Regions from separate parts of the Photobacterium sp. WH77 genome, predicted to be linked through region 1. Evidence: riboswitches for the same ligand, from Rfam matches in the RefSeq annotation. Region 1 holds a riboswitch; the other holds the start of a gene.
The links. Region 1 has a riboswitch for thiamine pyrophosphate ahead of thiD (bifunctional hydroxymethylpyrimidine kinase/phosphomethylpyrimidine kinase). Riboswitches for the same ligand answer to the same signal wherever they lie in the genome.

Region 1 (5,520 bases):
AGGGGAACATGGCAGAAGCGAACAAATACCTCCTGACCGACTTTAACGATACCACTCAGTATCTGTCGGTTCAGATGTTCACAGACAACGCCATCAATGTGTGTATGGAATCGTCTTATAACTTTGTTGATGCAGTGGTTAGCGGCCTCGTCAGCCTGCATCAGGGAGTTCAGCCACTCAAAACGTTCCACTTCGGCGGTGACGAGATTGCAGGAGCATGGATTAACTCCCCGGCCTGTCAGGATTTCATTGCCAATAATACTGATGGAGTCAACAGCGTATCGGATCTGAGCCGTTACTTTGTCGAACGTATTTCTGTGATAACTGCCAACTATGGTCTGGATATGGCTGGCTGGGAAGACGGGCTGATGCACGATGGTCAGGTTTACCCTCGCTCACAAATGGCAAACAACCAGCTTTGGGGTAACGCATGGCAGAATATCTGGGAATGGGGTGTCGCGGATCGCGCATATAATCTGGCCAATAACGACTATAAGGTCGTCTATAACCATGCAACACACCTGTACTTTGACCACCCGTATGAGCCCGATCCAAACGAGCGCGGCTACTACTGGGCACCACGTTTTACCGACACTCGTAAAACCTTTGGTTTCATGCCTGACGACGTCTTCGCCAATGCTGACTTCACTCGCGCCGGTGCACCAATCACCAAAGCAGAAGTGGTTGCTTCTGCGGGTGTGAAAAAGCTGCTCAAGCCTGAGAATGTTCTGGGCCTTCAGGGATCGCTCTGGGCCGAAACAGTCCGTACCGAAGACCAGTTTGAAGGAATGATCTTCCCTCGCGTGCTGGGTTTGGCTGAACGCGCATGGCACACTGCGACATGGGAAGCTAATGACAACGCAGGCATTGCACTGGATGAAACCGGACGCAACGCCGATTACAACCATTTCGCCAACCTGCTGGGTCAGAAAGTGCTGCCTAAACTGGAGCAAGCTGGTATCGCGTTTAACCTGCCGGTTCCAGGCGGTGTTATTGAGAATGGTGTACTTCAAGCTAATTCGACTTTCCCGGGTCTGACTATTGAGTACTCTACAGATCAAGGCACGAGCTGGCAGTCGTACGACCATCTCAACCCACCCGCTGTCGCGGCAGGTGTCCAGCTGAGAACCGTTTCAGGTCAGCGAACCAGCCGGGTAACAACGGTTAACTAAGGCCATACAACCGACACACAGAGCTCCTTCGGGAGCTCTGTTTCATTTTAATGCTGACGATCTGGCTCTAATCTTATTCTGACCATACCGCCAGTTCATTACCGCTTGGTTCAGTGAAGTGAAAACGCCTGCCGCCCGGAAAAGAAAAAACAGGTTTCACAATCACCCCACCCGCAGCGATCACAGCCTGTTCGGTGGCTTCTAAATTATCGCTGTAAATAACAATCAGCGCGGCACCTTTCTCAACCTGAGAAGACAATGGCGCGGCATAAAATCCCCCATCCAGCCCCTGTTCTGAAAATGCGGCGTATTCATCACCATAATCCATGAATGACCAGCCAAAAACGCGCTCAAAAAATGCCTTTGTATTGGGTATATGACTGGCTGGAAATTCAACATAGTTGATTTGATGGTGCTTTTTCACTGGCTTTGCTCCTTTATAGCTGATTTCAATATACATAATCTACAACGAAATCTTAGCTGAGTTTGCATCGGTCAACTCGCTTGTCATCAAATTGGTGTAATTCTTTTGCTTTCTGAGAAACAACAAGGTTAGAATGACCAGCGCGAAAAAGTGCTTAAATGTATAGCTTCAGCACATCGCATCAGATTTAGAGATACGTTAGTCGGGGAGCCGTAAGGCTGAGACCACACTGTGGGACCCGTTGAACCTGATCCAGTTAATACTGGCGTAGGGAACTAGCAGAATTGCCTGTCACCTTCTCATCCTGACCAGGATGCTCGCGAAGTGAAATCCGGCGACTGTTCGTCACCCCTGCGTAATCAAGCGAAGATTTTGATAGCAAGGGATGCCGATGAACACGTCCACAATAACCAAACTTTCTCAGTCAGATAATCCTGCACGTACTCCAATTACACTGACCATTGCCGGTTCAGACAGCGGTGGCGGAGCGGGCATTCAGGCAGACATTAAAGCGATTTCAGCAACAGGTGGCTATGCCTGTTCCGTCATTACTGCGCTGACGGCGCAAAATACACTGGGTGTATCCGGCATCTTTCCTGTCAGTCCAGCGTTCGTTGAACAGCAATTGGATGCCGTTTTCAGTGATCTCGACATCCGGGCCGTCAAAATAGGTATGCTGAGCGATGCTGGCATCATTCGGGCAGTCGCAAACAAACTTCGCCAGTACCAGCCTGAATTTATCGTTCTGGATCCTGTCATGGTGGCCACCAGCGGGGATCTTTTACTGGAAGAAGACGCTATCAGCACACTGAAAAATGAACTGATACCTTTAGCCACTCTGATAACCCCCAACCTCCCAGAAGCCGTCACACTCACCCGATCGACAGGCCGGCATATCAACACATCAGCCCTGCAGCATACCGATAAAGAACTGCTTATCGAGCAGCTCAAAACCATCAGCAGCAATGCTGTATTGCTGAAAGGCGGACACTGGGAACAGGACTCATTCAGTACCGATTATTTGATCACAACCAGTGACACCGTCACTATCTCAGCCAAGCGCATCGCGACCCGAAACACCCATGGAACAGGGTGCACTTTATCCGCCGCTATCGCCTCCTACCTCGCACAAGGCTGCCCCCTCTCTGAAGCCGTCCATAAAGGTAAAGAGTACCTAACCCAAGCACTGTGCCATGCCGATCAGCTCAGCATTGGTCAGGGACATGGGCCAGTCCATCACTTCTACGCACTTCATCCGTCAAGGAATAAATGATGAATACAGCGAAGCCCTCACCTGACACTCAGCCTCATTGCCTGGGTGTCAGGGTAAAACAGCTGACATTGTCTTTTTCAGGTCAAACTGCCCCTTTATTCAGTCAGCTGGATTTAACACTTCAGGCCGGAGAATGGCATTGTATTCTTGGGCGGAGTGGCTGCGGTAAAACCACACTACTGCGGCTTCTCGCCGATCTGTTACCTCAAGATGTGGCATGGCAGGGCGAACTCTTCACATCGGATGCCCGGAGTATGAGTGATCGCGTCGCCTATATGGCGCAACAGGATCTGCTGCTGCCCTGGTTAAATGTACTCGATAATGTCTGCTTCAGTTTCAGGCTTAAACAAGGTAAAGCCAGTGAAGCCGTGCAGGAGCGTGCAATCCAGCTTCTCCAGCAGGTCGGGTTAGGTGAAAAGCTGCACGCCCGTCCATCACAACTGTCAGGGGGAATGCGACAACGCGTCGCGCTTGTACGCACCTTAATTCAGGACAAGCCACTGGTTCTAATGGATGAGCCGTTTTCCGCCCTGGACGCCGTGACAAGATATAAACTCCAGGATCTCGCCGCTGAGTTGCTGGCTCAGCGTACTGTGCTGCTTATTACCCATGACCCTCAGGAAGCACTAAGGCTGGGTCATCACCTCTTTTTAATGCAAGGCAAACCGGGCCGGTTAACGCGCTTGTCCGTTCCCGAAGGCACACCGCCGAGAGCAATCAATGCAGAGTTGGCTGTAAAACAACAGGCCATTATCGAGCAACTTTCCGGTCTGGGTGAGCGCTATGTCTAAAGAACTCGCAGAGAAACCTGCTGTAGCAATGATGAATATCCGCCCCTTTTTTCATCATTCCCTGAGCCGTCTGGCAATCAGCTCTGTGTTTCTGATCGGTTTCTGGCAAGGTATTGTCAGCCTGTTTCAGCTTCCCGGCTTTATTCTTCCTGAACCGCTCGCCGTATTTCGCAAATTAATTCAGCGCCATGATGTTCTGCTCAGCCATGCCAGTGTCACTATCAGCGAAATTATCCTGGGGTTAGCTTTCGGGCTTGGCATTGGTCTTGTCTGCGCGCTATTGATGCTTCTTTTTAATCCGGTTAAACGCTGGCTGTTACCTCTGCTGATCGCCAGTCAGGCCATTCCCGTTTTTGCTATCGCCCCTATTCTTATGCTCTGGCTGGGCTATGGCATTGCATCCAAAGTGGTGATGGCGGCCATTATTATTTTCTTTCCGGTTACAACTTGTTGTTACGACGGCTTGCGACACACACCTCAGGGCTACTTAGATCTCGCGAAAACAATGAATGCCACAACATGGCAAATGTTGTGGCATATCAGGCTGCCGGCGGCTCTGCCTGCCCTGGCATCGGGTATACGGGTTGCCGTGGTGGTTGCCCCCATTGGCGCTGTTGTCGGTGAATGGGTTGGCACCAGCGAAGGACTCGGCTACCTGATGCTGCAAGCCAACGCCCGCATGATGATTGATGAAATGTTTGCCGCCTTGCTGATTTTAGCCGGGCTCTCTGTGTCGCTGTATTTTGCGACAGATTACCTGCTTAAACGCGCTATCCCCTGGCTGCCAGAGAATGGCCAGTCACAATAAATTTCGCATTAGATAAGGAAAAAATTAATGACCAACTTACCTGCCCGAAGTGCAATTGCGCTCGCCATTGCCAGTTTTGCCAGCCAGGCTCAGGCAAAAGAAATGACCTTAATGCTGGACTGGTTTGTCAACCCGAATCACGGCCCTATCATTATTGCGCAAAAAAACGGTTTGTTTGAAGAGCAAGGTTTAAACATTAAGATTCAGGAACCCGCAGACCCTTCCATGCCGGCCAAACTGGTCGCAGCAGGAAAAGTGGATTTGGCGATATCTTACCAAACCAGCCTGACGATTGATGTGGCTGCAGGGCTGCCGCTAATCAGAGCGTCAACGTTAATCGCAACGCCGCTGAACACTTTGATGGTACTTGATAATAACAAGATCAATACCATGGCTGATTTGAAAGGGAAAACGATTGGTATCGCCATTGCCGGTAATGAAGAGGCAACCGTCGGCACTATGCTGAAAACAGCAGGCGTCAACTTCACTGACGTTAAAATCGTTAACGTCGGATGGGCACTTTCCTCATCGCTCGCCTCCGGTAAAGTTGACGCTATATGGGGCGGATTACGCAATTTTGAATCTAACCAGCTGGCACTGGAAGGATATAAAGCCAAATCTTTCTTCCCGGAAGAACATGGTGTACCTCCCTACGACGAACTGGTGGTGGTTGCCAATAAAAACCAGTACAACGCAGAAGATCTGAAAAAGTTTAATCTCGCCATAGAGAAAGCCACACAATATCTCATCAACCACCCTGATAAAGCCTGGAAAACTTTCATTTCCTATTCTCCTGACACACTGAATAACGAGTTAAACAAACTGGCCTGGCGCGATACGTTACCTCGCTTTGCTCTCCGCCCTGCTGCCGTGGATCAGGAGCGCTACAACCAGTTCTCCGCGTTTATGTATAAACACAAAATTATCGACAATGCACCGGCAGCAAAAGACTTTGTGCCCGCCTTTTGATTCAGCCTTTACCCGGACTTATTGACAGGGATGGAATAACAGATGAAATATCAAGATTTAATTCAAGCCTGCCAGGATGACTG
Region 2 (5,520 bases), on a different contig from region 1:
CGCGAAGGGGAAGGCGCGATGGAAAAGGCCTATGATACCGAGATCTATCATCGCTATGAAATCGAGCGTATCGCCCGTATCGCCTTTGAATCTGCCCGTCTGCGCCGCAAGAAAGTCTGCTCCATCGACAAAGCCAACGTGCTGCAAAGCTCTATCCTGTGGCGCGAAGTGGTGGAAGGGATCGCCAAAGATTACCCGGATGTCGAACTGAGCCACATGTATATAGACAACGCCACCATGCAGCTGATCAAAGATCCGTCGCAGTTTGACGTCATGCTGTGTTCCAACATCTTCGGTGACATTATTTCCGACGAATGCGCCATGATCACCGGCTCTATGGGCATGCTGCCTTCGGCCAGCCTGAACCAGGACAAGTTCGGCATGTATGAGCCGGCAGGCGGTTCAGCGCCGGATATCGCCGGTAAAAACATCGCCAACCCGGTGGCACAAATCCTGTCGGCGGCCCTGATGCTGCGCTACAGTCTGGAACAAGAAGAAGCGGCACGCGCCATTGAGCAAGCCGTCTCCCAGGCACTGGAAGCCGGTGAGCTGACCGCCGATCTGGCCGGCAGCCGCCCAGCCCTGTCTACCGACGCCATGGGCGATAAAATCGCCGCCTACATCCGCCAGGCGTAAGCCGAACGACGAGGAGCAAACGAGCAATGTCAAACACAACACACACAGCCAAAACGCTGTACGAAAAAGTCTATGATGCCCACGTCGTGGTGGCCGCCGAAGGTGAAAACCCGATCCTGTATATCGACCGCCACCTGGTGCACGAAGTCACTTCGCCGCAGGCCTTTGACGGTTTGCGTGAAAAAGGCCGTCAGGTTCGCCAGACCGGCAAGACCTTCGCCACTATGGACCACAACGTCTCGACGCAGACCAAAGACATCAATGCATCGGGTGAGATGGCCCGTATCCAGATGGAAACCCTGGCTAAGAACTGTAAAGATTTTGGCGTCACCCTGTATGATCTGAACCATAAATATCAGGGCATAGTCCATGTCATGGGGCCTGAGCTGGGTATTACCCTGCCGGGCATGACTATCGTGTGTGGCGATTCCCACACCGCCACCCATGGGGCGTTCGGCGCGCTGGCCTTCGGTATCGGTACGTCTGAGGTTGAGCACGTTCTGGCCACCCAGACCCTGAAACAAGCCCGCGCCAAAACCATGAAAATTGAAGTCAGAGGCAAAGTGGCCCCTGGCATCACAGCCAAAGACATCATTCTGGCGATCATCGGCAAAACCACAGCCGCCGGCGGTACCGGCTATGTAGTGGAATTCTGTGGCGAAGCTATCACGGATCTGAGCATGGAAGGCCGGATGACGGTCTGTAACATGGCGATTGAGCTGGGTGCCAAAGCGGGCCTGATCGCACCGGATCAGACCACCTTTGATTACATCCAGGGCCGTAACTTTGCCCCGACCGGCGCCGACTTTGAAGCTGCCGTTGCATACTGGCAGACAATGAAATCCGATCCCGATGCACAGTTCGACCATGTGGTGACCCTGGATGCCAAAGACATCAAACCACAGGTCACCTGGGGCACCAACCCGGGTCAGGTAATTGCCATTGATGAGCCGATTCCGGCACCAGACAGCTTCAGCGATGCCGTTGAGCGCTCTTCTGCCGCCAAAGCACTGGCTTACATGGGTCTGGAAGCGGGTAAAAAACTGGCGGATTTCCCGATTGATAAAGTCTTCATCGGTTCTTGCACCAACTCACGTATTGAAGATATGCGAGCGGCCGCCGCTGTCGCCAAAGGCCGCAAAGTGGCTCCTAATGTTCAGGCGCTGGTGGTTCCCGGTTCTGAGCAGGTCAAAGCGCAGGCCGAGCAGGAAGGACTGGACAAGATCTTCATCGAAGCCGGTTTTGAATGGCGACTGCCTGGCTGCTCTATGTGTCTGGCGATGAACAACGACCGCTTAGGTCCGGGTGAGCGCTGCGCTTCGACCAGTAACCGTAACTTTGAAGGCCGTCAGGGCCGCGATGGCCGCACCCATCTGGTCAGCCCGGCGATGGCCGCCGCCGCTGCCTGTGCCGGCCACTTCGTCGACATCCGCGAGCTGGACAAAGCCACCGTCGCCACCGCCTAATTTAAGAGGGAACAACCATGGCAGGAATCAAACAACATACAGGACTGGTGGTGCCGCTGGATGCCGCGAACGTCGACACTGACGCCATCATTCCAAAGCAGTTTTTGCAGAAAGTAAACCGTACCGGTTTCGGTAAGCACCTGTTTCACGACTGGCGCTTTCTTGATGACGCCGGCGAACAGCCTAATCCTGAGTTCGTTCTGAACCACCCGCGCTATCAGGGTGCCAGTATCCTGCTGGCCCGTGAAAACTTCGGCTGTGGTTCATCACGCGAGCACGCGCCCTGGGCGCTGGCTGACTACGGTATCAACATCATCATTGCGCCGAGCTTTGCCGATATTTTCTATGGCAACGCGATCAACAATCAGATGGTACCTGTGCGCCTGACAGATGCCGAAGTTGATGAGATCTTCCTGTTTGTCGACGCCAACCAGAGCGCCGAAGTGACAGTAGATCTGGTAAGCATGACGGTCAGCGCCAACGGCAAGTCCTACAGCTTCGAGATTGACGAGTTCCGCCGCCACTGCCTGCTGAACGGTCTGGACAACATCGGCCTGACCCTGCAGCACGAAGATAAAATCGCTGAATATGAAAGTAAGATCCCGGCCTTTCTGGCCTGATCTATACTGTCATTGCTGACTGGCTCAGACACCCTGCTCCGGCAGGGTGTTTTGTTAAGCGCCTGCACCGGAAAGAAACACCCCCTTGCTTCGGTCTGTTGAATATCAATCTTTTTACAGAGGTGTTCACATGTATCCGCTACGCCAAACCCTGACCGTCTTGCTCCTGATGACATTGCTCAGCCTGTCTTCAGCGGCACTGGCCGCCCCCAAAGCCGATCTCTGGCCTTTGTGGCAAGCCAGCAACCCCAGCAATACCGCAAAAATTGACCACACTCTCTGGCAGGGCCTGCTCAACGACTATCTGCTGGTCGCCCCCAAACAGACCCGCTTTCGTTATGCCGCTGTCAGCCAGCAGGATAAAGCGGCTCTGGCACGCTATCTGAGTGAACTCACCGCGCTGGATCCGCGCCGCTACAACCGCAATGAACAATTTGCCTACTGGGTAAATTTGTATAACGCTCTGACCGTCAGAGTGATTCTGGACAACTATCCGGTCAGCTCGATCACCAAACTCGGCGGCATATTCAACTTCGGCCCCTGGGATGAAAAACTGATCACTATCCGCGGACAAAAACTGTCGCTCAATGATATTGAACACAGGATCCTGCGCCCTATCTGGCAGGACGAGCGTATTCACTATGTGGTGAACTGTGCCAGCTTGGGCTGCCCGGATCTGCTCCCTGAGGTCATGCAGGCCGATAAGCTGAACGAGCAGCTGGATGAAGCTGCCAAGCGCTTTATCAACAGCGAAAAAGGGGTTGATGTGCGCGGCCAGAGTGTCCGTCTGTCGTCAATTTATGACTGGTATCAGAGTGATTTCGGTACTCTGGCTGAACTGCAAAAGCATCTGAACACTTACCTCAACCGGCCGGTGACGCTGGTATCGCCCAGTTACGATTACGACTGGCGGCTCAATGAGATCAAATAGCCTCGCCTGACAATTTAACTTGCAGCTCAGGAATCACAGCCAGCCGCAATTGTGGCTGGCAACCTGTGTCGGCCGCGTTTACAATGAGAGCCGTTCTCATGGGGAGCCTTAGGGCTGAGATCGTACAGCGTACGGGACCCATTGAACCTGAACCAGATCATGCTGGCGGAGGAATTGAGAAAAACTGAGAGACAAGAAAGCACACCTTTATCCCCGGTTCGTGCCTTTCCGGAAACCTTCCCTCTCACTCAACCCCGCGCCTTGAAGAAATCGGAATTCCCTGTCTTACAGGAACTCAGGAGCGCTTTGTGAAACACCTACTGTTAACCTTACCCCTGCTGGCTGCCGCCACGTCTGCCGCCGCCGCTCAACCGACCTTGACGGTTTACACCTACAGCTCTTTTACCGCGGATTGGGGACCGGGTCCGGCCATCGAAACCGCGTTTGAGAAAGAGTGCGGCTGCGATCTGCAGTTTGTCGCCCTGGACGATGGTGTATCCATCCTCAACCGTGTCCGTCTGGAAGGCAAAAGCAGCAAAGCCGACCTGCTGTTAGGGCTGGATAACAACCTGATGACGGAAGCCAAAAAAACCGGGCTGCTGACCACTCACCAGGTGGATACCGCGGCGGTCACTATTCCGGGCGGCTGGCAAGATGACACCTTTGTCCCTTTCGATTACGGTTACTTCGCTTTCATTTATGACAGCAAGAAACTGAATAACCCGCCAGACAGCCTGAAAGCGCTGGTTGAGCGCGACGATCTGACGATGATTTACCAGGATCCCCGCACCTCAACGCCGGGACAGGGTCTGATGCTGTGGGTGAAATCTGTCTATGGTGACCAAGCCGCCACTGCCTGGCAGCAACTGGCGAAAAAAACCGTGACTGTGACCAAAGGCTGGTCAGAGGCTTACAGCATGTTCCTCAACGGCGAAGCCGATCTGGTGCTCTCTTACACCACATCACCGGCCTACCACCTGATTGCCGAACAAGAAGACAAGTACAAAGCCGCCAACTTCAGCGAAGGCCACTATATGCAGGTGGAAGTTGCCGCTAAGCTCAAAAACAGCCGCAACAGTGAGCTGGCCGAGCAGTTTCTTAACTTCATCCTGACGCCGGGCTTCCAGTCACACATTCCAACGGGCAACTGGATGTATCCGGTCACCGGCCAGGAGCTGCCTGAAGGGTTCAGCAGCCTGACCTTGCCTGCCAAGTCGTTGGAATTTTCCGCCGATGAAGTTGCGAAAGAGCGTAAAAGCTGGATTCGCGAGTGGCAGACGGCCCTGACCCAGTAATGCAACTGTAGTGCAATAGGACAGCTCTTGTTACTCTCCCGTTCCAGCCTGCCCGGCCTGTTAAGCGCCGGGCTGATACTGCTTGTGGTCGGCGGGGCGCTCAGCGCGCTGCTGAGTCAGGCCACCGAACTGCAACCGCTCAGCTTGTGGCAGGATCCTTACCTGCGTCATGTCACGGTCTTCAGCTTTAAACAGGCCCTGTTATCAACTCTGCTCAGTGTGATTCCGGCAATCCCTGTTGCTTACGCCCTGTCCCGGCGGCGTTTTCCGGGCCGGACTGTATTACTCAGGTTGTTTGCCATGACGGTGGTGCTGCCGGTACTGGTGGCGGTGTTTGGTTTGCTGGCTATCTATGGCAACAGCGGTTTGCTGGCACAAGCACTGGCAAGGCTGGACATGACCCTGCCGTTCAGCATCTACGGTCTGAACGGCATTCTGCTCGCTCATGTCTTTCTCAACCTGCCGCTGGCGAGCCGGTTGCTGTTGCAAAGCCTGGAAAGTATTCCGGCCGAACAGCATCAGCTTGCGGCCCACCTGGGCATGAAAGGCTGGCCACTGTTCCGGCTGGTTGC

Region 2: another riboswitch for thiamine pyrophosphate. It lies ahead of thiB (thiamine ABC transporter substrate binding subunit); the one in region 1 lies ahead of thiD (bifunctional hydroxymethylpyrimidine kinase/phosphomethylpyrimidine kinase).

Annotation. Positions count from the first base shown of each region.
Region 1 covers NZ_JAKLTE010000018.1:44,283-49,802, forward strand. Annotated here, with positions in the region: gene L6J37_RS16425 (family 20 glycosylhydrolase) at 1-1,172, shown strand, start outside; gene L6J37_RS16430 (VOC family protein) at 1,246-1,596, opposite strand; TPP riboswitch at 1,790-1,887, shown strand; gene thiD (bifunctional hydroxymethylpyrimidine kinase/phosphomethylpyrimidine kinase) at 1,988-2,869, shown strand; gene L6J37_RS16440 (ABC transporter ATP-binding protein) at 2,869-3,660, shown strand; partial or broken gene L6J37_RS16445 (ABC transporter permease) at 3,722-4,468, shown strand; gene L6J37_RS16450 (ABC transporter substrate-binding protein) at 4,496-5,437, shown strand; gene tenA (thiaminase II) at 5,480-5,520, shown strand, end outside.
Region 2 covers NZ_JAKLTE010000001.1:46,871-52,390, reverse strand. Annotated here, with positions in the region: gene leuB (3-isopropylmalate dehydrogenase) at 1-636, shown strand, start outside; gene leuC (3-isopropylmalate dehydratase large subunit) at 663-2,102, shown strand; gene leuD (3-isopropylmalate dehydratase small subunit) at 2,120-2,722, shown strand; gene L6J37_RS00235 (DUF547 domain-containing protein) at 2,874-3,653, shown strand; TPP riboswitch at 3,743-3,845, shown strand; gene thiB (thiamine ABC transporter substrate binding subunit) at 3,962-4,948, shown strand; gene thiP (thiamine/thiamine pyrophosphate ABC transporter permease ThiP) at 4,976-5,520, shown strand, end outside.